Regions from separate parts of the Cupriavidus alkaliphilus genome, predicted to be linked through region 1. Evidence: riboswitches for the same ligand, from Rfam matches in the RefSeq annotation. Region 1 holds a riboswitch; the other holds the start of a gene.
The links. A riboswitch is a leader RNA that binds a small molecule or an ion and turns the genes downstream of it on or off. The one in region 1 is predicted to bind glycine.

Region 1 (14,594 bases):
GCAGCGAGGCCGCGCACCCGATGGCGCATGCGCGCGCCTACTATGCCGCGCTGCTGCAGGCGCGCATGGCCGGCATGGACGAGCACGACCGCACCGATGCATTGGCCGAGATCGAGACCCAGCAGCGGCGCGCGCTGCTGGTGGAAGATGCCTGGCTGTACAACCGTTTCGGCCAGGTCTGGCGCGACCTGGGCGAGCCCGAGCGCGCGCTGCCGCTGTTCGAGCGGGCGGTGGCGCTGACCGAGGGCGATCCGCAGGACCAGGCCGGACCGCGCGTGCAGCGCGGGCTGGTGCACAACGCCGCGCGCCGCCACGACGCGGCGCTGGCGGACTTCGTCGCGGCCTTCGCCGCGCGTGACGACTGGGACGCCGAGGTGTACCTGCGCGCGGTGCAGTCGGCGCTCGGCCAGGGGCAGCGCGAAGCCGCGCTGGGTTACTTCGACCAGGCGCGCGCTCGCGGTGCCGCGCAGGGCGCCACGCGCGTCCTGTATGGGCAGGTCGAGTCGGCGTTGAAAGCCACCCGCCCGGTATGGAAGGTGTGGGGCGTCTGAAACGTCTCTCGCGGCCCTGGAAACGGCTGAAGATGTAAGGTATGTAAAAAACGCCATCCGTAGATGGCGTTTTTTACGTGAAGATGACCGAAATAAGGCGCGCGTTTGGTGCGGTGTCGGACAATCACTGACATGGATTGTGAAGTGCTTACATTACCATGTCGCCATGAATGGACTGAGCCAACTTTTTCCTAGCCTCCCGCTCGCGCCTGGCGGCCTCTTCTGGGTCGGACTGGCCCTGGTCGGCGCCGGCCTGGCGGGCGAGCTGAGCCGGCGCTGGCTGCGCTGCCCGCGCATCGTCGGCTACGCCGCGGCGGGGCTGTGCGCCGGCATGCTGGGCCGCGGCATTGTCGACGAGAACATGATCAACCAGACCCGTATCCTGATCGATATGGCGCTGGCGCTGGCCTTGTTCGAACTCGGGCACCGGCTTTCGCTGACTTGGCTGCGCGCCAACCGCTGGCTGCTGCTGACCAGTGCCTTCGAAAGCCTGCTGACCTGGGGGCTGGTGGCGGCGGTGCTGCAGTGGATCGGCGCCTCGCCCGGCGTGGCCATCCTGGCCGGCGGCATCGCGGTCAGCACTTCGCCCACCATCGTGCTGCAGCTCAAGAACGAGCTGCGCGCCGACGGGCAGGTCACCGAGCGGTTGCTGGCCATGGCCGCGCTCAACAGCATCTATGCCGCCGCCATCGTGCAGGTCGCCACCGGGTGGCTGCATTCGGAATACGGCAACCTCGGCGCCGCGCTGCTGCACCCGCTGTACCTGCTGGTGGGCTCGTGCCTGCTGGCCTGGGTGGTAGGCAAGCTTGGCCATGCCATCTACGACCGCATGTCGGCCGACGACCACTACAGTTTCCTGGTGCTGGTGGGCCTGGTGCTGTTCACGCTGGCGCTGACCCGGGTACTAAAATTGTCGATGCCGCTGACACTGATGCTGGCAGGCGTGGTGTTCAAGCACCAGGACAACCAGCCGCACGTGTGGCCGCCGCATTTCGGCAGCGCCGGCAGCCTGCTGATCATCGTCATGGTGGTGTCGCTGGGCCTGCCGCTGACGGCGCAGGACTGGGCCGTGGGCGGCGTCTACGCCATCGCGCTGGTGGTGCTGCGCCACGCTGCCAAGCTGGCCGGGGTGGTGTCGCTGGGTTCGTTCTCCGGCCTGAGCCTGCGCCAGTGCATGGCGCTGGGGCTGGCGCTGGCGCCGATGTCGGGCCTGGCGTACCTGCTGATGCATGACGTGGCGCGCCTCTACCCGGGCACCGGGCAGCCGCTCGCAGCAATCATCCTGTGCGCGCTGGCTATCGAACAACTTTTCGGTCCCGTGATCGCGGCCTGGGCGCTGCGCTACGCAGGCGAAGTCCGCGTCGATATCCGGGCCAATGGAGGAGGGCGCTGATGTCGCTCGAACCGTTCAAGCAATCCGAGGCGCTGACCTTCGGCGTCGAGCTGGAGCTGCAGCTGGTCAACCGGCACGACTATGACCTGGCGCCGTTCGCGCCCGACCTGCTGCGTGCGCTCAAGGGCGCCGAGCATGCCGGCGACATCAAGCCCGAGATCAGTCCGTCGATGATCGAAATCAGCACCGGCATCTGCCACAGCTACCAGCAGGCGCTGCAGGAGCTGACCGTGATGCGCGACCTGATGGTGGCGGCGTCGCACTCGCTGAACCTGGGCATTGCCGGCGGCGGCACGCATCCGTTCCAGCAATGGTCCGACCGCACCATCTCCGATTCGCCGCGCTACCAGTACATCTCCGAGCTGTACGGCTACCTGGCCAAGCAGTTCACCGTGTTCGGCCAGCACGTGCATATCGGCTGCCCCAGCGCCGACGAATCGCTGTTCCTGCTGCACGCCATCGGCCGCTATGTGCCGCACTTCGTCGCGCTGGCGGCGTCTTCGCCGTATGTGCAGGGGGTCGATACCGGTTTTGCGTCGGCGCGGCTGAATTCGGTCGCGGCCTTTCCGATGAGCGGGCGCGCGCCGTTCCTGCTGACTTGGGATGCCTTCACCGCATACTTCGAGAAGATGCGCAACACCGGCGTGATCGAAAGCATGAAGGACTTCTATTGGGATATCCGTCCCAAGCCGGAGTTCGGCACCATCGAGGTCCGGGTGATGGACACGCCGCTGACGGTGCAGCGTGCCTGCGATATCGCCGCGTATATCCAGATGCTGGCGCGCTACCTGCTGCTGTCGCGCCCGTTCATGCCGCAGGAAGACGACTACCTGGTGTACACCTTCAACCGCTTCCAGGCCTGCCGCTTCGGGCTGGAGGGCGAGTACGTGCATCCCAACGAACTGACCCGCATGCCGATCGCGGACCACATCCTGTCGATCTGCGATGCACTGGTGCCACATGCCGAGGCGCTCGGCTCGCTCGAGGCGCTGGCCAATATCCGCGCGCTGGCCGAGCGCCGCGACGGCGATGCCCGCTGGCTGCGCCAGGTCGACGCGGAGGCGCGCAGCCAGCGCGAAACCGTGCGCAAGGCGTGTGACCGGTGGGCCTCCTGAGCCTGCACCGGGCCGCCCGCTGTCTTATTTGACGCTGTAGCCGCGCCCCTCCATGCAGGCACCCCAGGCCTGGTAATACGAGCCCATCGCCTGGCTGGTGTTGGCTGCAGCCTGCTGGTTGGCCGCATTTGCCTGACGGCGCGATTGGCGGTGCTGCATGCCGCCGGCGACCGTACCCGTTGCAGCGCCGATCGCCGCGCCCTTGCCGGCGTCGCCCGCAATCGCACCCGCCACGGCCCCTGCGGCGGCGCCGCCCGCCGCGCCCCGCACGCGCTGGCCACCTTGCGCCTGGGCCGGCGGCGGCGCGTTGGCCGCCTGGGCAGGATCCACGCCGCTCTGCTGCTTGGCCCAGCTGTAGCACGCGCCGTCGTCGCTGGCCTGCTGTTGCTGGCTCTGGCCCTTGGCCGGGTAGGCCACCGGCTTGTTCTGCGCCATGGCCTGGGCCGGCACCAGGGTGCAGGCCGCGGCCAGCGCGCCGAGCGCGAGATACGGCTTGCGAAGCAGGCGTTGGTTCATGTGGTGTTCCCCCAAGGATGTCGGCGCTGCAAGCGCTAAACGCACCGCCCGGTGGGCAAGCGGCAAGCCCGTTCTGTGAAGGCCAGTATTTGCGGCCCGCAGGGGTAAGTCAAATCAGCGTTTTGGCGGCGTGATGTTATTTTGTTTGTGTGGGAGGCGGGGCCAGCAGGAACGCAGTAGCGTCCTGCCACCAGGCCCGGTCCACGTGCCGGATCCAGTCGTTGTGGCCGGCCCCCTCGATCACCGTCAGCCGCCGCGGTTCGCCCAGCGACGCATGCAGCGCCTCGCCGTAGCGTGCCGGCACGATGGTGTCGCGTTCGGCCACCGCCACCATCACCGGGCGCCCGAAGCCCGCGAGGTTGGCGGCGCTGTCGTAGCGGTCGCGCAGGACCCAGCCTGCCGGCAGCCAGGGGTAATGGTGCGCGGCCAGATGGGACAGCCTGTCCCACGGCGTGATCAGCAGGACCCCGGCAACGTGCTCGCGCTGGCGCGCCGCCGCGGCCGCCGCGACGCCTGCCCCCAGCGATTCCCCGATCAGCAGCAGCGGCCCGTCGTACTGGCGCCGCGCCAGCGCAATCGATCGTTCCGCGTCGGCGACGAAGCTGCGCTCGCCCAGCGTGCCCGTGCGCGGTCCGTACCCGGGATACTCGGCCAGGATCACGCGGATGCCCAGCGGCGCCAGCGCGCTGGCGTAGTAGTCGCGATGCCCGGCATGTCCGGCGTTGCCGTGAAACACCATGGCGGTGGCCCGCACCGGGCCGGGCGGCTCGGCCACCAGTCCGCGGAAATCATCCGGACCCGGCCAGGCGCGCAGCCCGGACGAGACCAAGTCGTCGACCGACGCGCGTTCGGGAAAATAGAGGAAGTGGTCCTGCAGCATGGCGATCGCGGCAAGCCCGGCCACGGCCGCGGCCAGCCACCCCCACCGGCGCGTCCGCGCCGTCCGTGGCGGCGCCGATGGTGCCGTGGCGGCGGCGGGCGCGCTGGCCGGCATGGCCGTGTGTCCGTGGCGGCTAGGCGCCGGCGTACACCGGTTCGCAGCGCACCTCGGTCGTGACCGAGTTGGCGATAAAGCAGGCCTCGTGCGCGGCGTGGTGCAGGGCATCGAGCTGTTCGCGCGTCGGTTCATGCTCGCCGCCGAACGTGACCTGCGGGTGCAGCGTCACTACCGTCATCGCCATGCGCCCGTCGGCGTTCTTTTCCATCACACCGGTGGCGGCGTCCAGGTAGCGGTCGACGACCAGGCGCTGCTTTGCCGCCAGCGACAGGAACCACAGCATGTGGCAGCTGGACAGCGAGGCGATGAACATCTCTTCCGGGTCGACCGCGCTGGCGTCGGACATCGGCAGCGGCACCACATGGGGCGACGACGAGCCCGGCACTTCGGCGCCGCCGTCGAAGCGCAGCAGATGCCGGCGGCTGTAGCGGTTGCCGGCGAAATCCTGTCCGTCGCGTTGCCACAGGACTTCAGCGGTGTAGGTGGACATGCAGGGACTCCTGGGGTTGGGAAGGAATTCAGGCGCCGTGCGGCACGCTTTCGCCGTCGCGCAGGCCCAGGCGCTGGTTGGCGGGCACGGCGACATCGATCAGCTTGGGGCGCGGCAGGTTCAGGTTGCGCATCATCTCGACGAACTGCTCGCGCGTGCGGCCGGCGACGCGGCTGTTGTGCGCGCGCTCATGGCCGATGGTGGAGACGGTGCGGCCCTTGTAATCATGGGCCGGATAGACCAGCGTATCGTCGGGCAGCGCGAACAGCTTGCGGGTCAGGCTGTCGTACAGCGTGCCGGCGTCGCCCGACTGGAAATCGGTGCGGCCGCAGCCGTCGATCAGCAGCGCATCGCCGGTGAAGACGCGGCGCACGATGCCGTCGGCGGTGGCTTCTTCCCACAGGTAGCTCATGCTGCCGGCGGTGTGCCCGGGCGTATGGATGGCGCGCAGCACCTGCTTGCCGAAGGCGACGGTATCGCCGTCGATCAGCTGCTTGTGTGCGGGCTTGATGTCGCAGCCGGACGGCGCGGCGGTATGCGCGCCGGTCTGCAGGGCCAGGTGGCCGGCCGAGGTGATGTGGTCGGCATGGGCATGGGTCTCGATCACCCACACCAGGCGCGCCCCGGTCGCTTGCAGCCGTTGCAGGTCACGCTCCAGCTGGTGGTCGACCGGATCGATCAGCAGCGCGTCCCCGGTGGCGGCGTCGATCAGCAGGTAGGTGAAGGTGGACGAGGTCTCGTCGAACAGCTGGTGGAAGGTCTGCATGGCCGTCCTCTTGTTGTTTGGCCGGGGAACGCCGCCATGATACGCCGTGCCGCCGCTAGCACTCCACGATATTCACCGCCAGGCCACCGCGCGCCGTTTCCTTGTACTTGGTCTTCATGTCGGCGCCGGTTTCGCGCATGGTCTTGATCACCGAATCGAGCGACACGTAGTGCGTGCCGTCGCCGCGCAGCGCCATGCGCGCCGCGTTGACGGCCTTGACCGACGCCATCGCGTTGCGTTCGATGCACGGGATCTGCACCAGCCCGCCGACCGGGTCGCAGGTCAGGCCGAGGTTGTGCTCCATGCCGATCTCGGCGGCGTTCTCCACCTGTGCCGGGCTGCCGCCGGTGACCGCGGCGAGTGCGCCGGCCGCCATCGAGCAGGCCACGCCGACTTCGCCCTGGCAGCCGACCTCGGCGCCGGAGATCGACGCGTTGAGCTTGTACAGCAGCCCGATCGCCCCGGCAGTCAACAGGAAGTCGACCACGCCGTCGCGGTTGGCGCCAGGCACGAAGCGATCGTAGTAGTGCAGTACCGCGGGGATGATGCCGGCCGCGCCGTTGGTTGGCGCGGTGACCACGCGCCCGCCGGCGGCGTTCTCTTCATTGACGGCAATGGCGTACAGGTTGACCCAGTCCATCACCGAGAGCGGATCGGACAGGGTGCGCTCGGCGCGCTCGGTCAGGCTGCGGTACAGCTCGGGCGCGCGCCGCTTCACCTTGAACGGCCCCGGCAGTTCGCCGTCGGTGCGGCAGCCGCGCGCCACGCAGGCCTGCATCACGTCCCAGATATGCAGCAGGCCGTTGACCACGTCGGCCTCGCTGCGCCAGGTGAGCTCGTTTTCCAGCATCAGCCGGGCGATGCTCTTGCCGCTGGCGCTGGCCATCCCGAGCAGCTCCTTGCCGCTGCGGTACGGGTGTGGCAACTGCTGCGCGGCGTTGAGCACCTGCGTGTTGGGCGCGCCCGCGGTGACCACGAAGCCACCACCGACCGACAGGTAGCGCGCCTCGCGCAGCGTGGCGCCGCCGCCATCGAAGGCGTGGAACTTCATGCCGTTGGGATGCTCGGCCATGGCCTCGCGCCGGTAGAAGGCGATGTGCTCCTTCTCGACGAAGGGCACGAGGTGGCGACCCAGCAGCGACAGCTCGCGGGTCTTGCGCAGGGCCGACAGGCGCGTGTCGATGGAATCGGGATCGATGGTGTCGGGGGCCTCGCCCATCAGGCCGAGGATCACGCCCTTGTCGGTGCCGTGGCCCTTGCCGGTGGCGCCGAGCGAGCCATACAGCTCCACCCGCACGCTGCCGACTTGCGGCAGCAGCCCGTCGCGCTCCAGCCCCTGCGCGAACATCAGTGCCGCACGCATCGGGCCCATGGTGTGCGAGCTGGACGGGCCGATGCCCACCTTGAACAGATCGAATACGCTGACTGCCACGGACGGCCTCCAGTTTTGACGCCGGACCAGGCCGGCGGGCGCCGCGTTGCGCGGCGCCCTGAGTACAGCTTAGCTTCTGGCCGGGGTGCCGGCTCAGTCCACCACGTAGTCGCTGACCGGCACGCAGGCGCAGAACAGGTTGCGGTCACCGTACACATTGTCGGCGCGGCCGACCGGCGGCCAGTACTTCTGCGTGCGCAGCGAGGCCACCGGGTAGGCGGCTTCCTCGCGCGTGTACTGGTGGGGCCACTCGTTGGCGGTGACCACCGCGGCGGTGTGCGGGGCGTGCTTGAGCGGGTTGTCGTCGCGGTCGAAGGTGCCGTCGGCAACCCGGCCGATCTCCTGGCGGATCGCGATCATGGCATCGATGAAGCGGTCCAGTTCATGCAGCGCCTCGGACTCGGTCGGCTCGATCATCAGCGTGCCCGGCACCGGGAAGCTCATGGTCGGCGCGTGGAAGCCGTAGTCCATCAGGCGCTTGGCCACGTCTTCGTTGCTGATGCCGGTTTCCTTCTGCAGCGGGCGCAGATCCAGGATGCACTCGTGCGCGACCAGGTCATGCTGGCCGGTGTAGAGCACCGGGTAGTACGGCGCCAGGCGCTTGGCGACATAGTTGGCGGCCAGGATCGCGTTCTCGGTGGCCGCGGTCAGGCCGGCCGAGCCCATCATCGCGATATACATCCAGGAGATCGGCAGGATGCTGGCCGAGCCGAACGGTGCCGCCGACACGCCGCCGATGCCGCGCTCGTCGCGGCGATAGCCGACGCTGTCCTGGTTGGGCAGGAAGTCGGCCAGGTGCGCGCCGACCGCAACCGGGCCGACGCCCGGGCCGCCGCCGCCGTGCGGGATGCAGAAGGTCTTGTGCAGGTTCAGGTGCGACACGTCGCCGCCGAACTGCCCGGGCGCGGCGGTGCCGACCATCGCGTTCATGTTGGCGCCGTCCACATAGACCTGGCCGCCGTGCCGGTGCACGATCTCGCAGATCTGCTGCACGCCCTGCTCGAACACGCCGTGCGTGGAGGGGTAGGTGATCATGATCGCGGCGAGGTTCTGGCTGTGCTGCTCGGCTTTCTTCGCCAGGTCTTCCAGGTCGACGTTGCCGTTCTCGTCGCAGGCCACCACCACCACCTTCATGCCGGCCATCTGTGCCGAGGCCGGGTTGGTGCCGTGCGCCGACGACGGGATCAGGCAGATGTCGCGATGGCTCTCGCCGCGGCTGGCGTGGTAGGCGTGGATGATCAGCAGGCCCGCGTACTCGCCCTGCGAGCCGGCGTTGGGCTGCAGGCTGACCGCGGCATAGCCGGTGGCGGCGCACAGCATGGCCTCGAGCTGGTCGATCATCTCGCGGTAGCCGACGGTCTGGTCCAGCGGCGCGAACGGGTGGATCTGGCTGAACTCGGGCCAGGTCACCGGAATCATCTCGCTGGTCGCGTTCAGCTTCATCGTGCACGAGCCCAGCGGGATCATGGTGCGGTCCAGCGCCAGGTCCTTGTCGGCCAGCATGCGCAGGTAGCGCAGCATCTCGTGCTCGGCGTGGTGCGTGTTGAACACCGGGTGCGTCAGGTAGGCGCTGGTGCGCGCCAGCGCAGGCGGGAAGGCATCCTGCGCGGCGGCCTCGAGCTTGTCGAAGTCGACCTCGGCGGGCAGCGGCTTGCCTTGGGTAAAGATATCCCACAGCGCGATCACGTCGGCGCGAGTGGCGGTCTCGTCCAGCGAGATGCCGACGCGGGTGGCGCCGGCATGGCGCAGGTTGATGCCGCGCGCGGTCGCGGCGGCGTGGATCGCATCGGTGTTGAAGCCGGTTTCCAGCGTCAGCGTGTCGAAGAAGCTGGCATTGGTGCGCGCAAAGCCCAGTGCCTGCAGCCCGGCGGCCAGCGTCGCGGTCAGGCGATGCACGCGCTGCGCGATGCGCTTCAGGCCCTGCGGGCCGTGGTAGACCGCGTACATCGACGCCATCACCGCCAGCAGCACCTGCGCGGTGCAGATATTGGAGGTCGCCTTCTCGCGGCGGATATGCTGCTCGCGCGTCTGCAGCGCCAGGCGGTAGGCCTTGTTGCCCTGCGCGTCGATGGTGACGCCGACCAGGCGGCCCGGCATCGAGCGCTTGAACGCATCCTTCACCGCCATGTAGCCGGCGTGCGGGCCGCCGAAGCCCAGCGGCACGCCGAAGCGCTGCGAGTTGCCCACCGCCACGTCGGCGCCCCATTCGCCGGGCGCGGCGACCAGCGTCAGCGCCAGCAGGTCGGCGGCGGCGACCACCAGGCCGCCGGCGGCGTGCACGGCGTCGGCGATGGCGCGGTAGTCATTGATGTCGCCGTTCACGCCGGGGTACTGCAGCAGCACGCCGAAGGCGCCCGCGGTGGCAGCGTCGGCCGCGGGGCCGACCTTGACCTCGATGCCCAGCGGCAGCGCGCGCGTGCGTATCACTTCCAGCGTCTGCGGCAGCACGTCGTCGGCGACGAAGAAGATAGTCGAGTCGTGCTTGTTCACGCGCTGCAGCAGCGTCATCGCCTCGGCCGCGGCGGTGCCTTCGTCGAGCATCGACGCATTGGCGATATCCAGCCCGGTCAGGTCGGTGACCATCTGCTGGAAATTCAGCATCGCTTCCAGCCGGCCCTGCGAGATCTCGGGCTGGTAGGGCGTGTAGGCGGTGTACCAGGCCGGGTTCTCGAAGATATTGCGCAGGATGACGCCGGGCGTGATGGTATTGAAGTAGCCCTGGCCGATAAAGCTTTTCAGGACCTTGTTCTTGCCTGCCAGCGCGCGCAGTTTCGCCAGTGCGGCCTCTTCGCTCAGCGGCTCGGTGAACTCGCCCATCGGCATGCCGTCGCGGCGGCGGATGGCGGCGGGGATGACGGCGTCGATCAGCGCGGCGCGGCTGTCATAGCCGAGCACCTTCAGCATGTGCTGCTGTTCGGGGGTATCGGGGCCGATATGGCGGGCGGCGAAGGCGTCGCGCGCCTCCAGTTCGGCCAGCGTGGGCCGGTTTGCTTGGGCGGCGTTCATGGACAGCGGGGTGGGCAGCGGGGCGTTCATGGGCAAGAACCTCGTGGGGGGCGCCGGCGGCAGGTGGTCAGCCGTGCCGCGGCGCCGCGAATGCGGGGTGCCGGTCCCTTGGCGCGGGACCGGCGGGCGATCAGGCGCCGACGCTGGCCTTGTAGGCGTCGGCCGACATCAGGCCGTTGACGTCGTCGCCGTTGGCCGGCTTGAGCTTGAACAGCCACGCATCGAAGGCGTCGGCGTTGACGCTTTCCGGCGCCGCGGTGGCGGCTTCGTTGACGGCGATCACTTCGCCGGCCACGGGTGCGTAGATGTCGGACGCGGCCTTCACCGATTCCACCACGGCCAGCGCGTCGCCGGCACCGACCGACTTGCCCACCTCGGGCAGTTCCAGGAAGACGATGTCGCCCAGCGCGTCCTGGGCGTGGTCGGTGATGCCGATGGTGAGCGTGCCATCGGCTTCGACGCGCACCCACTCATGCGACTCGGTGTACTTGAGGTCAGCGGGGAAATTCATGAAGGTTCTCCGGATTCAGATCTGTTTCTTGTTTGGGTGATGCCTGCCCGGCAACGCTGCCGGCAGGCGAGGGCGACCGTTGGTGAGCGGGGCTTTCCCTTAGCTCACGAGTGCCTTGCCATGACGCACAAACGGCAGTTTAACCACAGTCGCGTTGAGTTTGCGGTCGCGGATCTCGACCTGCACGGTGTCGCCCACGTTCACGCCGTGGGGCAGGCGCGCGAAAGCGATCGATTGCGACAGCGAGGGGCTGAAGGTGCCGCTGGTGATTTCACCGTCACCGGCTGGGGTGATGACCTTCTGATGGGCGCGCAGCACGCCGCCTTTGTCACGCAGGATCAGGCCGAGGAACTGCTGGCGCGAACCGGCCGCAGCCAGCGCCGCCTTGCCGGTGAAGTCGCGCTCGCTCTGCAGGTCGACGGTCCACGCCAGGCCCGCGTCCAGCGGCGAGACCTTGATATCCATGTCCTGGCCGTACAGGTTCATGCCGGCTTCCAGGCGCAGCGTGTCGCGCGCGCCCAGGCCGGCCGGGCGCACGCCCGCGGCATTCAGTTTTTCCCACAGCCCGGCGACGCTGGCGGCCGGCACCACCAGCTCGAAGCCGTCTTCGCCGGTGTAGCCGGTGCGCGCCACCATCACTTCGCCGAGGGCGGGGTCCTGCACCACCACGGCGTTGAACGGCTTGAGCGCATCGGAAGGCTGGGTCGACGGGAAGGTGCTCCACACCTTGGCGCGGGCGTTGGGCCCTTGCACCGCGACGATCGCCAGCGGCTGCACGCCCGCGGGCGCAACGTCCTCGCGGCGCGGCGTGATGGTCACGCCGCTGCCGGTGGCGTCGTTGCGGGCGCGGATCCAGTCGATATCGCCCACCGCGGTGCCGGCGTTGACCACCAGGCGGAAACGGTCCTCGGCGAAGAAATAGACGATCAGGTCATCGATGACACCGCCGTTTTCGTCGAGCATGCAGGAATAGAGTGCCTTGCCGGGGGTCTGCAGCTTGTCGACGTTGTTGGCCAGCAGGCCGCGCAGGAAGCTGCGGGTATTGGCACCGGCGAGATCGACCACGCACATGTGCGAGACGTCGAACATGCCGGCGTCGCTGCGCACGGCGTTGTGCTCTTCAATCTGCGAGCCATAGTTGACCGGCATGTCCCAGCCGCCGAAGTCGACCATGCGGGCGCCGAGGGCGCGGTGGATAGCGTTGAGGGGCGTGGCCTGGAGCGTCATGGAATCCTCGGGGGCAGTCTCGGTTGGCGAAAACAAAAAAGGGTCATCCGCCGCAACCTTCGCTACGCCAAGATGGCAAGCGATCCGCTGCGGCGGATGACCCCTCTGTCCTCGATACCTGAGAGATTACGAGGCGGATCCCATGATCCCTTCCTCGCGCGCCCCTTCGGTGGGCACGCTCGCCACGAATGGCGGGTGCCGCTCTCCAGAGTGCGGCATGCATCGTGTGCATGTTGCATGCCGATCCGACCGGTCCGTGGTGCCTGAGAGTTTTCGGGTGATACCCCTTCGGCGGCGCAGGCGATGCGCGCTCTCCCGGTCGGATGCGCGCAATGTACGGGAGGCCCCGGCCTTTGTCAAACCACGGCAGAGGCCCGCCGTACCTACCGCTGCGCGGTGTGGCCTTACTTCTTCTTGTCGTCGGTGACGACGTTGCCGATCACGCCGCCAACGGCCGCGCCACCCAGCGTACCCAGCGCGCTGCCGTCGGTCAGGACGGCGCCGCCCACCGCGCCGGCACCGGCGCCGATGGCGGTGTTACGTTGTTTCGGGGTCATGTCCGCGCAACCGGCAAAGGCCGCGACCGTCATGCCGATCAGGGTCACCTTGGTCAAAGTTTGCATGGTTTTCATTGTTGGCTCCGATGTGATGATTTGTGCATGCCCAAGCGATCCGGCGGACCGGGGGACACACTGGTTAGAGTGTCGCGTTATGCCATTGGCTCCGTTCTTTACGAAGTGTTACGCCGATGACACAGCCGGGCCTGCGGTTGCGCATGGCGCTGACTGACCCGCCGCGGCGAGCGTGTTAACATCGCCAGCTTTGCCGCCCTCCATTGCCGGGGCGCTGGCAAAGCCCGCCGTCTTCCGCCGATTCCGCCGCCGCCCCCGAACGCCCGCCCCGCATGACCCATGGCCTGAACCCCGCCCAATCCGAAGCCGTCCGCTACCTGGACGGGCCTTGCCTGGTGCTGGCCGGCGCGGGCTCCGGCAAGACCCGGGTGATCACGCAGAAGATCGCGCATCTGATCGAGGACAAGGGCTTCGAGCCGCGCCATATCGCCGCCGTCACGTTTACCAACAAGGCGGCCAAGGAAATGCAGGAGCGCATCGGCAAGCTGATGGAAGGCAAGACTACGCGCGAGGGCAAGCGCATCCCGCTCAAGCAGCTGACGGTCTGTACCTTCCACTCGCTGGGGGTGCAGATCCTGCGCATGGAAGCCGAGCACGTCGGCCTGAAGCCGCAGTTCTCGATCATGGATTCGGACGACTGCTTCGGCCTAATCCAGGAGCAGCTGGGCACCACCGACAAAAAGCTGATCCGCGGCGTGCAAAGCACCATCTCGCTGTGGAAGAACGGCATGGTCGACCCCGAGGCCGCGATCGCGCAGGCCGCCAATGCAGACGAGCACCAGGCCGCGCTGGTCTACCGCAACTACGTCGCCACGCTGAACGCTTACCAGGCGGTGGATTTCGACGATTTGATCCGCCTGCCGGCGGAACTGTTCGCGCGCAATGAAGCGGTACAACTCAAGTGGCAGAACCGGTTGCGCTACTTCCTGGTCGACGAATACCAGGACACCAACGCCTGCCAGTACCAGCTGCTCAAGCTGCTCGCCGGCGGCTCGCACCTGCGCGCGCCGGCCTTCACCGCGGTGGGCGACGACGACCAGGCCATCTATGGCTGGCGCGGCGCCACGCTGGACAACCTGCGCGGGCTGCAGACCGACTTCCCGGACCTGAAGGTGATCAAGCTGGAGCAGAACTACCGCTCCACCGTGCGCATCCTGGAAGCGGCCAACGCCGTCATCGCCAACAATCCCAAGCTGTTCGACAAGAAGCTGTGGAGCGAGCACGGCATGGGCGACCCGATCGCCATCCACCCGATGAACGACGAGGAGCACGAGGCCGAGTCGGTGGTGTTCCGCCTGTCGGCGCACAAGTTCGAGCGCCGCGCGCAGTTCCGCGACTACGCCATCCTGTACCGCGGCAACCACCAGGCGCGGCTGTTCGAGCAGATCCTGCGGCGCGAGCGCATCCCCTACGTGCTGTCGGGCGGCCAGAGCTTCTTCGACAAGGCCGAGATCAAGGACATCTGCGCCTACCTGCGCCTGATCGCCAATCCCGACGACGATCCCGCCTTTATCCGCGCCATCACCACGCCGCGCCGCGGCGTCGGCAACACCACGCTGGAAGTGCTGGGCACGTTCGCCGGCCAGGCCAAGGTTTCGCTGTTCGAGGCGGCGATGATGGGCGGCATCGAGGGCAAGCTGCAGCCGCGCCAGCTGGAACCGCTGCGCGTGTTCTGCGAATCGATGGTGCGGCTGGCCGACCGCGCGGCGAAGGACCCGGCCACCGAGGTGCTCGACGACCTGATGGCCGGCATCCACTACGAGGCCTACCTGTACGACAGCTTCGACGAGCGGCAGGCGCAGTCGCGCTGGACCAATACCCTGGAATTCCTCGACTGGCTCAAGCGCAAGGGCACCAAGCCCGAAGGCGCGGACGGCGGGGAGGCGACCGGCTTCGACACCGCCGACGGCTTCGGCAGCGACGGCAAGAACCTGCTGGAACTGACCCAGACCGTGGCG
Region 2 (14,594 bases), on a different contig from region 1:
ACAGAGGCCGTCCTCTCGTGCGGCAGTGAAGTGCAAAAGGAAGCCTGGCTGCCGCGTCTGGCCGGCGGCGACATTGTCGGCACCTTCGCGCTGGCGGAGGGGCTGGGAAATCCGCGCCCCCAAGCGGTGCGGGCGCGCGTGTCGGGCGGGCGTCTGAGCGGGGAAAAGTGGCCCGTCAGCGATGGTGAGCAGGCGGATGTGGTGATCGTAGCGGCGGTGGACGATGCCGGCGCACCAGCGCTGTACCTTGTGGAGACGACGGCGGGCGGCGTCACGCGCGGCACGTTGCAGATGATTGACCCTAGCCGCCCGCAGGCGAAGCTGGTCTTCGATTGTGCGCCCGCCGAGCGGCTGGGTGGCGAGTGCGGTTGGGCGGCGATCGGTCGGCTGCTCGACAAGGCGGCGGTGCTGATGGCATTCGAGCAGGTCGGCGGCGCCAGCGCGTGTCTGGAGATGGCCACCGCGTACGCGAAGGAGCGCGTGGCCTTCGGTCGGCCGATCGGCTCGTTCCAGGCGATCAAGCACAAGCTGGCCGATATCTACATCTCGACTGAACTGGCGCGCTCGAACGCGTACTACGGCGCGTGGGCGTTGTCCACCGATGCCCCCGAGCTGGCGCTGGCGGCAGCCGCTGCCCGCGTGTCGGCCACCGAGGCTTTTCGCCATGCCGCGCGCGAAAACATTCAGACGCACGGCGGAATGGGCTTCACCTGGGAGCTCGACTGCCACCTGTACTACCGCCGCGCGAGCACGCTCGCAATGCAGTTGGGCAGCGTCAGCTACTGGAAGGAGCGCGTCGTCACGCACTGGACCGACAGCGCCATTGAATAAGCCGTCGCACATAGAGGATTGCCATGGACTTTAACGATACTCCGGCGGAAGCCGCATTCCGGGCCGAGGCCCGCCGCTTTCTGGAAGCCAATGCCACGCGCCGCGACAGGGAAGTGCCGCAGAGTCGCCAGCGTTACGAGGAAGACTCACAGGCGCTGACCCGCGCCAAGGCGTGGCAGGCGAAGAAGGCAGCCGCGCGCTTCGCTGGCATCATGTGGGATGAAAAGTGGGGCGGGCGCGGCGGCACGGCGATCCAGCAGGTAATCTACAACGAGGAGGAAGCGCAGTTCGACGTGCCATCCGGCGTATTCGGCATTGGCCTCGGCATGTGCATCCCGACCATGATGGCGTATGCGACGCCGTCCCAACTGGATCGCCACGTTGGCCCAGCGCTACGCGGCGAGGAGATCTGGTGCCAGCTGTTCTCTGAACCGTCGGCCGGTTCGGATCTTGCTGGTCTGCGAACGCGTGCGGCGCATGACGGTGACCACTGGATCGTCAACGGCCAGAAGATCTGGACCTCAGGTGCGCATTATGCCGACTACGGCCTGCTGATCACGCGCACCGACCCGTCAAAGCCCAAGCACGGGGGGCTAACCGCGTTCTTCCTTGACATGAAGTCGCCAGGCGTGGAGGTCAGGCGTATTCGCCAGATCTCCGGCACTTCGCATTTCTGTGAAGTGTTCTTCACCGACGTGCGAATCCCTGATGCACAGCGCCTGGGCGCGATCAACGACGGGTGGAAGGTCGCGCTGACCACGCTGATGAACGAGCGCCTTGCAGTTGGCGAGGCGCCGCGGCCAAATGTTGGCGACTTGCTTCAACTGTTGCGCGAGTCCGAGCTGGACGGGGCTCCCGCGTTGCGGAACTTGGCCGTGCGCGAGCGTTTGGCCGACTGGTACGTCAAGGCGCAGGGTCTGAAGTACACGCGTTGCCGCACGATGACCCGGCTGTCCCGCGGTGAGACGCCAGGCCCGGAGGCGTCGATCGGCAAGGTCGTCAGCGTCAGCCAACTGCAGGAAATCGCCGCCTTCGGCATGGACTTGGCAGGGCAGGCGGGTGCGGTGATGGACGCCGCCCTGTCACCGATGCAGGGCTGGTTTCAGAACGCGATGCTCTATGCGCCCGGTTCGCGCATCGCGGGGGGTACCGACGAGATTCTGCGCAACATTATCGCCGAGCGTGTGCTGGGCTTGCCCGGCGACGTGCGCGTGGACAAGGACGTGCCGTTCAATCAGCAGCGGGTCGCCAAAAGCGCATAAATCGCGCCAGCCGCCAGCACTACTGGTGCGAAACACGCAACCGTCCGGACGCGGACCGCTGCGCCTTTAATATTGACTCGCAAGTGTCCACCCGACGAGGAGATCCTTAAGCATGGATATTGCACAGAGCATCATCATCCGGCCTGCCACCAGCACGCCGGAACAGGAGGAAGTTCGACGCGTGTTTCGCAGTTTCTTGCAGGAAGCGCTGGCCAGCTTGCCGCCGCGTAAGGTCAACTGTTGGAACGGATACAATCCAGAATTCTCACGCAAGCTCGGGGAAGCCGGCTGGCTTGGTATCACCTGGCCGAAGGAATACGGTGGCCGCGAGCGGCCGCAACTGGAGCGCTTCGTGGTGCTGGAAGAGCTGCTGGCCGCGGGCGCACCGGTCTCAGCGCACTGGATCGCGGAACGCCAGTGCGGCCCGCTGCTGATGCGTTACGGCAACGAGGCACTGCGCAAGCAGATCGTACCGCGCATCGCAAAGGGAGAGCTTTACTTCTGTATCGGCCTAAGCGAACCGGATTGCGGTTCCGACCTTGCGTCGATCCGCACCCGCGCAGAGAAGGTCCCGGACGGCTGGGTCATCAATGGCGCCAAGGTCTGGACCTCCAATGCTGCGCGTGCACATTTCATGAGCGCGCTAGTGCGTACCACGCCGGGCGTGGAAAGCAGGCACGCCGGCCTGTCGCAATTCGTCGTCGACATGAAGACAGAAGGCTTGACGGTACGCCCCATCCGCAACATGGTCGGCCAATCCGATTTTGCCGAGGTGGTCTTCGACAACGTCTTCGTTCCGGATTCCCACCTGATCGGAAATGAAGGGGACGGCTGGAGGCAGGTCACCACGGAGCTGACCTTCGAGCGCAGCGGTCCGGACCGGTACCTGAGTTCCACGCAGTTGATGGCCGAGCTGCTGGACCACGCCGACGCCGGCGAGAAGCATCACGCGATCGAGTTGGGCCGTGCGGTAGCGGAGTTAAGCAACTTGCGCGCGATGTCACGCGGCATCGCCAACATGATCAATAACGGCGACGATCCGCGCCTGGCAACTTCGATCGTAAAGGATGCCGGCGCGCTGCACGAGCAGCGCATCCCCGAGCTGGCGCACCTGCTATTCGGCGCCGAACTGCGCCCGGACGGCGACCGCTTTATCCGTACGCAGTCATTTATGACGCAGCACGCGATATGCTTCTCGATTCGCGGTGGTACCCGCGAGATTCTGCGTGGCATTACGGCCAAGGGACTGGGACTGCGATGAGCGAACTCGAAACGATGCTGGCTGAGAGCGCCAGCCGCATTTTTGCCAATGAAGTGGCGCTGGCCCAAGTCGACGCGGCGGAGCGGGGTGAATGGGCGGCCAGCCTGTGGGCGTGCCTGGAGCAAAGCGGCTTGACCCGTGTATTCGCCACGGAGGAGCAGGGTGGCGCCGCGGCGACTTGGAGCGAGGCGCTGCCGGTGCTGCTGTTGGCCGCTAAGCACCTCGCACCGGTGCCATTCGCCGAGACGGTCGTGAGTGGCGCCTTGCTGACAAGGCTGCGCATGGCGATGCCTGATGGGCCGATGTCGCTGGCGCTGCCGCAAGGCGAGGTGAACGAGCGGCAGGAAGGCGAGGGCTGGCGCTTTACCGGCGCGGTGGCGGCGCCATGGGGTCGCGTGCTGACGCACGTGCTGGTTCCGGTGGCGCGCGACGGCGTGCCGCTGTGGCTGCTACTTCCGACGGCAGATGCCAAGGTGCGCGAGGACACGAACGCCGCTGCGCAGCCGCGCGATACGCTAGTGTTCGAGCATGCGCGCGCCGTGGCGGCACGTGTGGGGCTGCCAGGCGACCCGAAGCTGTTCGGCGCGCTGCAGCAGTCGATCCAGATAGCTGGCGTACTGGAGCGCATCCTGAATCAGGCGGTGCAGTACGCCAACGAGCGCGTGCAGTTCGGCCGTCCAATCGGCAAATTCCAGGCGATCCAGCAACAATTGGCGCAGATGGCCAATCATGTGGTCGCCGCGCGAATGGCGGTGGCGACCGCCTGCGCGGCAATGGACGGCAAGGACTGGGAACGGCAGGCAGCAATCGCCAAGGTGATCTGCGGACAGGCCGCCAGCGGTGCATCGGCAATCGCGCACCAGGTGCACGGTGCCATCGGCTTTACCTACGAGCACTCGTTGCACTTCGGTACACGGCGCCTGTGGAGTTGGCGCGCCGAGTATGGCAGCGACGGTGAATGGGCCGAGTATCTTGGCCGCGCCGCCATCGCGCGAGGCGGCAAGGCCCTGTGGGCGGATCTGACCGCTGAAGGCTGACGAAGGCTGAGTCATCCCACGCAGATGTGGCTCGCAGCGGCGGCATGTTAGTCGCTGCGCGCCTGACATGCCTTACCCGTGTGGGATAGAAGGCAATTCTCGAAGCAGGCCTCCGGCAATGGACGCGAAAACGGCATACATGGCCTGGTAGGCGACCTTTAGTACGCGTCTATTACTTAGTGGCACAGATCTCGGCGGGGCTGCGCGGTTTCGAGGATCTCAGCTCGGGACTGAAGGCCTTGTTTGTACTCGAAAGCGGATTCAATGTCGACACCGGTACGATGGCCGAATCCAATCACCTGTTAAATCGTCAGGCCCTTGTCAGGCTGATCGGGAAATACGGCCATCCCAACTTCGGCGCCGATAGAAGCCTGGCGTACTGCCGGTCCAGAGCTTGAACGCTCGATTGAATGCTGTCGCGCATTGCGGGGGCGATACTACTACCGAAGAGAAGACGGTCAGCATTGACGGCCGCGCCATCCGGGTAGGTGTGAATCCCGGCCGTATCACTGCGAGCGAACCAACAAGTAAGGTCGAAAGCTAAAAAAGCGCCGCGGACTCCATAAGTTCATGAGTGCCATAGAGATGCGCGCCCCGTCCGGACCGATGAAGTACTACCTACAGATAGGCGGCGGCGTGGGCGTCATCCGTGAGGTGACGACGATGCCCGTGAAGGCCCGCTGTTCGAGCGGAGCCGCCACTCGAATGACCGAGCCACAGCGATCGCGAGCGGCGGAAAGTGGCCGATCCCGGTCGTCAGCGGCACTTGCTGCGTGCCGCGTGGTGCAGCGACGCTACCGACCCTCAAGAGACATACACATTGCCGATAAGCGGTCGTTGGAAGTGTCTACTCGGCATCGGCAGTCATACAATGACTGCACAAAATGACCGTTCAATTGGCGTCGACCTAATCAACCCGGTAGCCGCAATGCGCGCAGAATTTGCCTCTCATAGGCTGGCCAGTCCCTTGCAGAGTTCTCAATCGCGAGCTTGGCTAATGGTAGCTGGCGAAACAAATCATCGGTGATTCGGCGGTAATCGCGATATAGGAGAATGAGGCCTTCTAATCCCTTGTAGCCCCTGCGCACGCAGTAAGGGGCCGCGAGCTTCCAGTTCGTCTGATATTCGATCCATTCCGCGCCACGCTCCGCACAGACAGTCCGTACAGCTTTTTCGACATCCTCCTGCCAAAGGTAAAGGACGAACGGATTGAGCGGAGCAGTGACTGCGGCCAGCGCCTGTACGTAGTCGAAAATCAACGCAGACTCGGCTTCCATCAGCAGCAGGTGAGTCAGGTCTCCGTGAAACAGTTGACCGTCCATTACTGGGATGGGGGTCTCCGCCTGTGTCGCCTCGACAAAGCCTTTCCACCTAGCTAGAGCACGGTCCGCGAGATGCTGTGGTGTCGCGTCCCGCCACGGTTCAAACCAGTGTTCAAGTTCGTCTGTCGCGCGCACGGGGTGGGGCTCTGTCCTCTCGTGAACCGGCAACGCTGGCTGCCCCGCCTCTTGTAGATGTTTCGCAATGAGGCGCATCGTCGTTGACTTGCCTGAACCCATAATGCCCTCCACGATCACAAGACGATGCGCGGTGGAAGGCTCGGCATTGCCGGACGTCGTCGAACTCATCATTTTCGCAATCGTTCCTTGGAAGGGGACCTACGTTAGGCCGTACATGCGGGGATTGTCGACATTTTGCACGCCGTTGTCGAAGGTCTGCTCGTGGCGAGAAGCGGCCATCCGGAGGGCGTCTTGGTCAAGTGCTAGCCACCCACAAGCCTCGTCTGCCGAGCTGCCGCCGTGCCACCTCAATGTCCCGCCATCCGCCCGAACGGTCGATATCCAACCAGACTACCTGCACCAACGAACAGCAGCGCGACCCCCAGGTTCCACAACAAGACCAGCGCGCTGGCATCCAGCGGATGAATGGACAGCCGGCCCGCTGCCGCCATCGCGGCAACGGCAAGGCCCGCATACATCGCCACCGGCGTTGGCGAGAGGCGCGCCACATGGCGCAGCATGGCCGTCAAGGCAATGGCCAGCGGCGTGCTGACCGCCACCAGCGTGGCGAAGCAGCGCGCGGTTTCGCCGGGGGAGATGCCTTCCGCTCTTTCAATGACATTTCCTCCAGTTTCAGCATGCGCAGCGCCTCGCGCTGTCCGGCAGGCAGACTGTCCGCCGCGTCACGCACTGCCCGCGCGTCCAGTGCCGTTTCCTTGAGGTTCGCAGCGGGGGGCGGCAATGGTTTCCGATTCCGTGTCGAAGGGTGTTTCGCGCGCACTGGTGCGTGCCAGCCAGCGCACACAGTCGATAATGCGCCGGCGGGCGATGGCCACCAGCCACGGGCCGAACGGGCGTGCCGGGTCGTAGGTGCGGCGCACGGTGTGGATCGTGCGCAGCACATCCTGCACGATGTCCTCGATGTCGCCTGGATTGCGGACCTGGCGTGCGGCCAGCGCCCGGATGAACGGGGTGATGCCTTCGAGCAGGCGCCGGTACGCCGCGCGGTCTCCTGCCTGTGCGCGGGCCATCATGGCCGACCAGTCCGGCGTGCCGTCCGGGCGGCATGCCGGCTCGTGCGAGGGTTCAGGATCAGGCGGAACGTGCGTGGCGTCCGCGCGTTGGTGCGCCGGGCGGGAGCCGGCTGCCTGAAAGTCGCCATGTGTTCCATGCGGTCGCGGTGGCGGCTGGATTGCAGGCGGTGTACCAGTTTTCGATTCCCGCAGGCCGAGGTGTGACAGCGCAGCGTCACCGTCACACCTCGCGAGCCGCTATTGCAACCGTTCTCTTTCAACCATCAGCCCATCAAGCTGCATCTTCACCATGCCAAGCAGGCACAGCGCACTAAAGCAGCCCTCCGAGCGTTCGCTTTCGTGATCCAGGAGTACGAGAACCCCTTCGATTCCTGCGCGAACCTGCTGAAGACATTCGTTGGTGATTTCATCGATCATTGTCATTGATTCCCCACTAGTAAAAGCGCGCCACTCATTTCCACATGAGGGCGGCGGGCCAGACGGCGAGGGTGGAAAGCCGGTCTGAGGTGGGGAACCGGTCAGCCTTGCGGCCGCCTCGCCCGGCCCGCCAGGGAGCCAGCTTGGTTCGTGCGAACACACAGGCGTTGCCCGCTACAAGCGCAACGCATGTCCACCTCACACATCCGGGCTTTCCACACCCGATCATCGGTTGGTCCGATGACGCCACCAGTATTTCTTGTCGGTACCGGGGAATCGATGAGAGATGTCGCATTTCCAGGGGCGCGCGAAGTTTGGATCCGGGCAACGGATTCAGAAATCGCTGACTCTTGAAAATGCGCGTGCGGGCTGAGCCCTTCACCTCCGCAGCATCAGGCCCGCACCGGCGTCAGGGCCGCGCCAGGCACCATCGCCGGGGCGCTTCCCAGTGCCTGGTCCACAATCCCCGCCACCATGTCCGCCGTCACCGCCGACAAAGTCCACCCCAGGTGCCCGTGGCCGGTGTTGTAGAAGATGCAGGCCGCGCGTCCGCGTCCTACGCGCGGCAGCATGTCGGGCATCATCGGCCGCAGTCCGGCCCATGGCACCACGCTGCGCGTGCTGACGCCCGGGAAGCACTGCTGCACCCAGTCCACCAGCGGGCGGATGCGGTCGGCGCGGATATCGCGGTTGGTGCCGTTGAACTCGGCGGTGCCGGCAACGCGGAAGCGGTCGTCGCCCAGGCGGCTGGTGACCAGCTTGGTTTCGTCGTCGAGCAGGCTGACCACCGGTGCCGCGGCGCGGCTGGCTTCATCGGTCAGGTTGACCGTGATCGAATAGCCCTTGACCGGATAGATGTTGACGCGGTCGCCCAGCGCGGCGGCCAGTGCGCGGCTGGCGGTGCCGGCGCAGATCACGGCGCCGTCGAAGGTGGAACTGGTGCTGTCGTTGCCATCCTGCACGGTGATGGTGGCGCGCCGGCCGTCGGTCTTGACCGCGCGCACGTCCTGGCCATACAGGCAGCGCACGCCCAGGCGTGCGGCGGCGGCGGCCAGGCCGCTGGTGAACTTGTGGATGTCGCCGGTGGCATCGCTCTCGGTGAAGTAGCCGCCGTAGTAGGAACCCGCCAGCGTCGGCTCGATCGCGCGCATCTCCTGCGGCGTCACCGCGCGCCGCTCCAGGCCGCCTTGCGCCAGCAGCGCGGAGACCCGGCCGGCATGCTCGAAGCCGGCGCGGTCGCGATAGATATGGAGGATGCCGGCGCGCTTCAGGTCGAAGTCGATGCCTTCCTGCGCCGCCCACGCAAACAGGTGCTCGCGCGCGGCGATGGCAAGGCGTGCGGTTTCGATGGTGTTGCGGCGGTAGTGGGGAATCGACGCGATGAACTCGGCGAACCACGACAGCTTGTGCCAGCTGGGCCGGGGATTGACCAGCAGCGGCGCATCGTTGCGCAGCATCCACTTCATCCCTTTGACGATGGTGGACCAGTGGGTCCAGACCTCGGCGTTGGAGGCGGAGAGCTGTCCGCCGTTGGCGAACGAGGTCTCCATGGCGGCATAGCGGTGCCGTTCGAACAGGGTGACGGAGAATCCGCGCCGGGCCAGCGCGTAGGCCGTGGTGACACCGGTGATGCCACCGCCGATGACAGCGATTGTCTTCATGATCTGCAGGATCCAGGAACGTCGAAGGGTAGGAGTCCGCACGCAATATGCGTGGAGGACGCCCCCTCTGTTCTGGACCTGAGAGATTCACGACGCCTCGCCGCGGGGGGCGGGCACGCTTGCTCCTTCGGTATGCCGGGCGGACGATGGCGTCCGGCATTCTTCAGAGTGCACTGACGGGTGATGCCGGTCCTTTTGCCTGAGAGTTTCCGGGGCGGTTGCTCCTTCGGCGCCGTGCGCGGCGGGCGCCGCGACAGTCTCTCCCTGCATCACGCTGGCTGGAGGCCAGTCGGGGCAATGTAGTGACATGGCCGTGTATTGGGTATACGGGTTAACGCTGATATTGCCGGCGGCCCGCGTCGCTATGTCGCATCGGCGCGGCTGCCCTCGGCCCATAAAATGTCAGCGCTCGCTATCTCGGACGTGTGGCGGAGGTGCGGCGGAGGCGCGGGAGGTGCGCCTCATGCTGCGCAGGACAGCGAGCCAAAAAAAGACGACAACAAGGTTTTCCAGTGAAGAAGAATCGCATTGCGCTGGCCGTTTCGGCAGTGCTGATGGGCCCCGCCGTGGCCGCCGCGCAGGCGGTGGAGGCGCCCGCGCCGCTGCAGGAGGTGGTGGTATCGGCCAGCCCCGAACGCGGCGAGACGCCGGCGATCCCGCCCAACACGCCGTCGCCGGCCTACGGCATCCGCAGTGCCCGCATGGCCGACTTCAACGTGGTCAATACGGAAGACGCCCTCAAATACGCGCCCAACCTCGCCGTGCGCAAGCGCTTTATCGGCGATATGAATTCGATCATCTCGGTGCGCAGCACCAGTTCGCGCCAGTCGGCGCGGGGGCTGGTCTATGCGGACGGCCTGCTGCTGTCCAACCTGCTGGGCTCGGACTTCAGCTTTCCGCCGCGCTGGTCGCTGGTCAATGCCGCCGAGATCGAGCGCATGGACGTGCTGTACGGCCCGTATTCGGCGCTGTATCCCGGCAATTCGCTGGGCGCGACGGTGCTGATCACCACGCGCACGCCGGAGAAGTTCGAGGGCGACGCCAGCGTGCAGTGGTTCACCCAGCGCTTCAACCTGTACGGCACCCACGATAACTTCAACGGGGTGCATGCCAACGCCTATGTGGGCGACCGCGTCGGCGCGTTCTCTTGGCTGGTCAGCGTGGACCGGCAGGACAGCAAGAGCCAGCCGCTGAGCTTCTATACCGCGTCGCGCTCGACGCGGCCCGCGGGCGCGGCGGACACGCCGGTTTCCGGCGCTTATTTGGACCGGGACCAGAGCGGGCGCGACCGCGTGGTGATGGGCGTGAACAGCGAGGGCGTCACGCACACCGTCCAGGACCAGCTCAAGCTCAAGCTCGGCTACGACATCACCAGCACGCTGCAGGCGCAGTTCACCGCCGCCTACTGGCAGCAGGACCGCTCCAACACCACCGGCAGCTACCTGCGCGATGCCAATGGCAACGTCGTGTCGGGCGGACCGGTGAACATCGGCGGCTACCAGTACGTGATTCCGGCCAACGCCTTTGCGCCCGGCAATGGCGAGGATGCGCGCTGGCTCTACGGCCTGTCGCTGCGCACGCGCAACCAGACCGGCTGGAATTTTTCCGGCGTGGCGTCGCTGTTCGATGTCAGCAAGGACGTGAGCCGCAGCGCCAACGCCGTCGGCAATGGGCCGGGCACGGTCACCTATGGCGACGGCACCGGCTGGCGCACGCTCGACCTGAAGGCCGACTACCGCCCGCAGCGCCTGCAGGGCGGGCACTGGGTCACGTTCGGCTACCACTATGACAACTACCGGCTGAGCAACACCACCTACAACACCTCGGACTGGCGCGCGGCCACCATCACCGCGTTCAACAATGCCTTCACCGGCAAGACCGAGACCCAGGCGCTCTACGCGCAGGACGCCTGGTACTTCGCCGAGGACTGGAAGCTGATCCCGGGCTTGCGCTACGAGCACTGGCGCGCCTATGACGGCAGCCGCAGCCAGCCTGGCGTGGACATCGGCTATCCGGTGCGCAGCGAATCCAACTGGTCGCCCAAGCTGGCGCTGGAGAAGGCGTTCGGGCAGGACTGGCTGGGCCGGCTGTCGCTGGGCCAGGCCTATCGCTATCCGACGGTCAGCGAGCTGTTCCAGGGCCGTATCACCGGCACGGCGCTGATCAACAACGATCCCAACCTGCGGCCGGAACGATCGTTCTCGAAGGACCTGACCTTCGAACGCACGGTGGAGGCGTCGAATTTCCGGGTCTCGCTGTACGAGGACGATATCCGCGATGCGCTGGTCAGCCAGACCAACACCACGGTATTCCCGACCGTCACCAGCTTCCAGAACGTGGACCGGGTGCGCACGCGTGGCATCGAGCTCGCCTATGACGGGCGCGACGTGCTGGTGCGCGGCTTCGACTTGTCGGCCAGCGGCGCCTACAACCATTCGAAGACGCTGGAGAACGCCAACAATCCGGCCTCGGTGGGCAAGTATTTCTACCGCATCCCGAAGTGGCGCGCCAACCTCGCGGGCACCTATCGCTTTACGCCGGCGTGGGCCGGCACGCTGGCGATGACCTATTCGGGCCGGCAGTACAATACGCTCGACAATTCGGACACCAACCCCGACACCTTCGGCGGCACCAGCAGCTTCCTGACCTTCGACGTCAAGGTGACCTACAAGCCCGCGCGCAATGTGCGGCTCGGGCTTGGCATCGACAACCTCACCGACCAGCGCTATTACGTCTACCACCCGTACCCGGGCCGGACGTTCTACGCCGAGGCCAAACTTTCCTTCTGAGCCAGTGAACACGCTGACCCCATTCCTGCCTGGCGCCCGCCGCGCTGTCCGCCTGCTCGCTGCCGCACTGGTCGCCTGCGCCACGCTGGCGCCGGTGGTCGCGGCCGCGCAGGCGCACGCCGGCCACGGCGGCCAGGGCGGCCAGGAAAGGCCGAAAACGAGCGAGCTGGGTACCGGCGCCGCCTTCGACCGCGACGGCAAGCTGTGGATCGCCTACAAGGACGGCCAGCATGTTGCCGTGCGCGCGTCGACGGACTATGGTCGCACCTTCAGCACGGCGCGGCATGTCAACGCCACGCCGGAGCCCGTCGCCGCCGATCATGAAAGCCGCCCCAAGGTGGCCACCGGACCCGACGGGCAGGTCTACGTCACCTGGACCCAGCCGCTGCCCAAGCCATGGACCGGCTTTATCCGCTTTGCGCGCTCCACCGACGGTGGCAAGACCTTTGCCGAACCGCTGACGGTGCATGCCAACCGCGACCAGATCGCGCACCGCTTCGACGCCATCGCGGTGGATCCGGCCGGGCGCGTCTTTGTCAGCTGGATCGACAAACGCGACGTGGCCGCCGCGCAGGCGCGCAAGCAGCCGTATGCCGGCGCCGCGATCTACTACGCCGTATCGGCCGACCACGGCAAGAGCTTCCAGGGCGACTACAAGATTGCCGACCAGTCGTGCGAATGCTGCCGCATCGCGCTGACGCCCACGCCCGACGGCAGGATGCTGGCGCTGTGGCGCCATGTGTTTCCGCCCAACGCGCGCGACCACGCGCTGGCGCTGCTGGGCGCCGACGGCAAGGCCACGCCGATGCAACGCGCCACCTTCGACGACTGGCGCATCGACGCCTGCCCGCACCACGGCCCCGGCGCTTCGGTGGCGCCGGATGGCACGCTGCACATGGTCTGGTTCAGCGTGCGCGCAGGCAAGCCGACGGTGGCGGTGGGGCGCTGGCGCGACGGCAAGCTGCAGGCGCAACGCCCGCTCGATGACCCGCGTGCGCAGCATGCCGATATCGTCGCGCTGAACGACAACGACATCGCGGTGGTGTGGAAGTCGTTCGACGGCCAGCAGACGCGGCTTTCCGCCATGCTCTCGCGCGATGGCGGCAAGACCTGGCAGACGCGCAAGCTGGCCGGCACCGAACGCGACTCTGACCAGCCCCACTTGCTGCAGCACGCCGGCCGCGCCTACGTGCTGTGGCGCACCGAGGCCGAAGGCTTCCAGGTCTTCGCGCTCGGCCAGGAGGGTGCATGATGCGATCGCGCCGCCAACGGCTTGCGGCCGCCGCCGCTGCCACCGTGACCGCATGCGCGCTGATGCTCGGCACCGCCAATGCCGCCGGCCAGGCTGCCGACCGCATCGCGGTGTTCGAATCCGCCAGCGCCGCGCGCATCGCCGCCAGCCAGCAGGGCAAGCCTTTCGTGCTGGTGATGTGGTCGCTGGATTGCGTCTATTGCAAGCGCAACTTCGACGCGCTCGGCAAGCTGCGGGCGCGGCATCCGGACCTGCGTGTCGTCACGCTGGCGACCGACAGGGCCGAGGCCTCACCGCAAGTGCAACAGGTGCTCGATCGCGTCAGGCTGTCGCGCAACGCGTGGGTGTTCGGGCACGAGCCGCAAGAGCGGCTGCGCTATGCGGTCGACCCGGACTGGATGGGTGAAATGCCGCGCACCTACTTCTATCGCGCCGACGGCCAGCGCCAGGGCGTGTCTGGCGTGATCAGCGAGGGCGACTGGGCGAAGCACCTGCGCTGGGCCGGCATCGCGGGCTGAGACCGCCGCGGCGCCGGCCCGGCGCCGCCTTCCACTGCATCGCTCAGGACAGTTCCTTCGGCAGCTTGCCGCCGTTGGCGGCCAACTCCTGCATCAGGCGCTTGTGCAGCCACACGTTCATCGCCGCGGAATCGTTCATGTCGCCGGTGTAGTGCAGCTCGCGCGCCAGTTCCTTGCGGTGTTCCAGGCTGCTGTCGATCCCGAGCGCCTTCATCGTATCGACGATGGACGTGCGCCAGTTCAGCGTCTGTCCGCTCTGCTGCACCATCCGGTCCATGATGGCCTCGACATCGACGCCCGACAGCGGCGTGGCTTGCGCCCCGGCCGGCGTACCGGTGGTGCCCTGGACGTTGCCCGCGGGCGCCGCGCCGGTGCCGGCGGTGGGTGCAGTGCCGGCCGTCGGCGTTCCGGCGGCGGGTGGGGTGCTGGTGGTGGTCGCGGTGGTGGTGGCCGCGGGCTTGTCCTTGCCCAGCAGCTTGTTGAGGATGTCCTTGAAGATGCTCATGGCGGGCTCCTGAAGGGTGGAACGGGGCAGCAAGCCCTTGCAGGTTCCGGGCCACCGTCGCGGCGCGTTGCTGCGGCGCCCGTAAGCCGCATCGTTTGTAAATGGTGCATGTAGCGCGTTCGGCTTCCACCCGACGGCCGCCGGCATCGGCCAAGTGCCGTGTCCTTTGCTCCGTTGCAGCCAGGAGAAGCCGTGGGGCGCCGGGAAATGGTGGCCGATATCAGTCCGGCTTGATACCGGCCCGCGCAATGATCGGCTTCCAGCGCTGCTGCTCCTGCGCGATGAAGCGCGAGAATTCCGCCGGCGTGCCGCCCACCACGATGGCCGCGTCCGCGCTCAGGCGCTCGACCGAGCTCTGGCTCTTCACGGCTTTCATGGTGGCGTCGGCCAGCTTGTCGGCGGCAGCCTGGGGCAGCGATGCCGGCGCCAGCAGGCCATACCACTGCGTCATCTCGAAGCCGGGATAGCCTTGCTCCGCCACCGTGGGCACATCGGGCAACTGCGCGATGCGCTGGGTGGTGCCGGTGG

Region 2: another riboswitch for glycine. It lies ahead of FHX60_RS18745 (D-amino acid dehydrogenase); the one in region 1 lies ahead of gcvT (glycine cleavage system aminomethyltransferase GcvT).

Annotation. Positions count from the first base shown of each region.
Region 1 covers NZ_JACHWE010000010.1:36,340-50,933, forward strand. The annotation lists gene FHX60_RS25095 (tetratricopeptide repeat protein) at 1-551, shown strand, start outside; gene FHX60_RS25100 (cation:proton antiporter) at 718-1,944, shown strand; gene FHX60_RS25105 (YbdK family carboxylate-amine ligase) at 1,944-3,059, shown strand; gene FHX60_RS25110 (glycine zipper family protein) at 3,084-3,575, opposite strand; gene FHX60_RS25115 (alpha/beta hydrolase) at 3,712-4,569, opposite strand; gene FHX60_RS25120 (OsmC family protein) at 4,589-5,062, opposite strand; gene FHX60_RS25125 (MBL fold metallo-hydrolase) at 5,091-5,828, opposite strand; gene FHX60_RS25130 (L-serine ammonia-lyase) at 5,884-7,260, opposite strand; gene gcvP (aminomethyl-transferring glycine dehydrogenase) at 7,354-10,296, opposite strand; gene gcvH (glycine cleavage system protein GcvH) at 10,397-10,777, opposite strand; gene gcvT (glycine cleavage system aminomethyltransferase GcvT) at 10,877-12,004, opposite strand; glycine riboswitch at 12,100-12,223, opposite strand; glycine riboswitch at 12,245-12,332, opposite strand; gene FHX60_RS25150 (YMGG-like glycine zipper-containing protein) at 12,409-12,636, opposite strand; gene FHX60_RS25155 (UvrD-helicase domain-containing protein) at 12,909-14,594, shown strand, end outside.
Region 2 covers NZ_JACHWE010000005.1:236,898-251,491, forward strand. The annotation lists gene FHX60_RS18705 (acyl-CoA dehydrogenase family protein) at 1-831, shown strand, start outside; gene FHX60_RS18710 (acyl-CoA dehydrogenase family protein) at 855-2,093, shown strand; gene FHX60_RS18715 (acyl-CoA dehydrogenase family protein) at 2,206-3,354, shown strand; gene FHX60_RS18720 (acyl-CoA dehydrogenase family protein) at 3,351-4,391, shown strand; gene FHX60_RS18725 (P-loop NTPase family protein) at 5,303-6,022, opposite strand; gene FHX60_RS18730 (NrsF family protein) at 6,199-6,450, opposite strand; gene FHX60_RS18735 (sigma factor) at 6,574-6,924, opposite strand; gene FHX60_RS18740 (DUF1484 family protein) at 7,162-7,347, opposite strand; gene FHX60_RS18745 (D-amino acid dehydrogenase) at 7,734-9,002, opposite strand; glycine riboswitch at 9,060-9,179, opposite strand; glycine riboswitch at 9,180-9,278, opposite strand; gene FHX60_RS18750 (TonB-dependent receptor) at 9,515-11,791, shown strand; gene FHX60_RS18755 (sialidase family protein) at 11,817-13,043, shown strand; gene FHX60_RS18760 (TlpA family protein disulfide reductase) at 13,040-13,561, shown strand; gene FHX60_RS18765 (DUF3597 domain-containing protein) at 13,605-14,066, opposite strand; gene FHX60_RS18770 (Bug family tripartite tricarboxylate transporter substrate binding protein) at 14,287-14,594, opposite strand, start outside.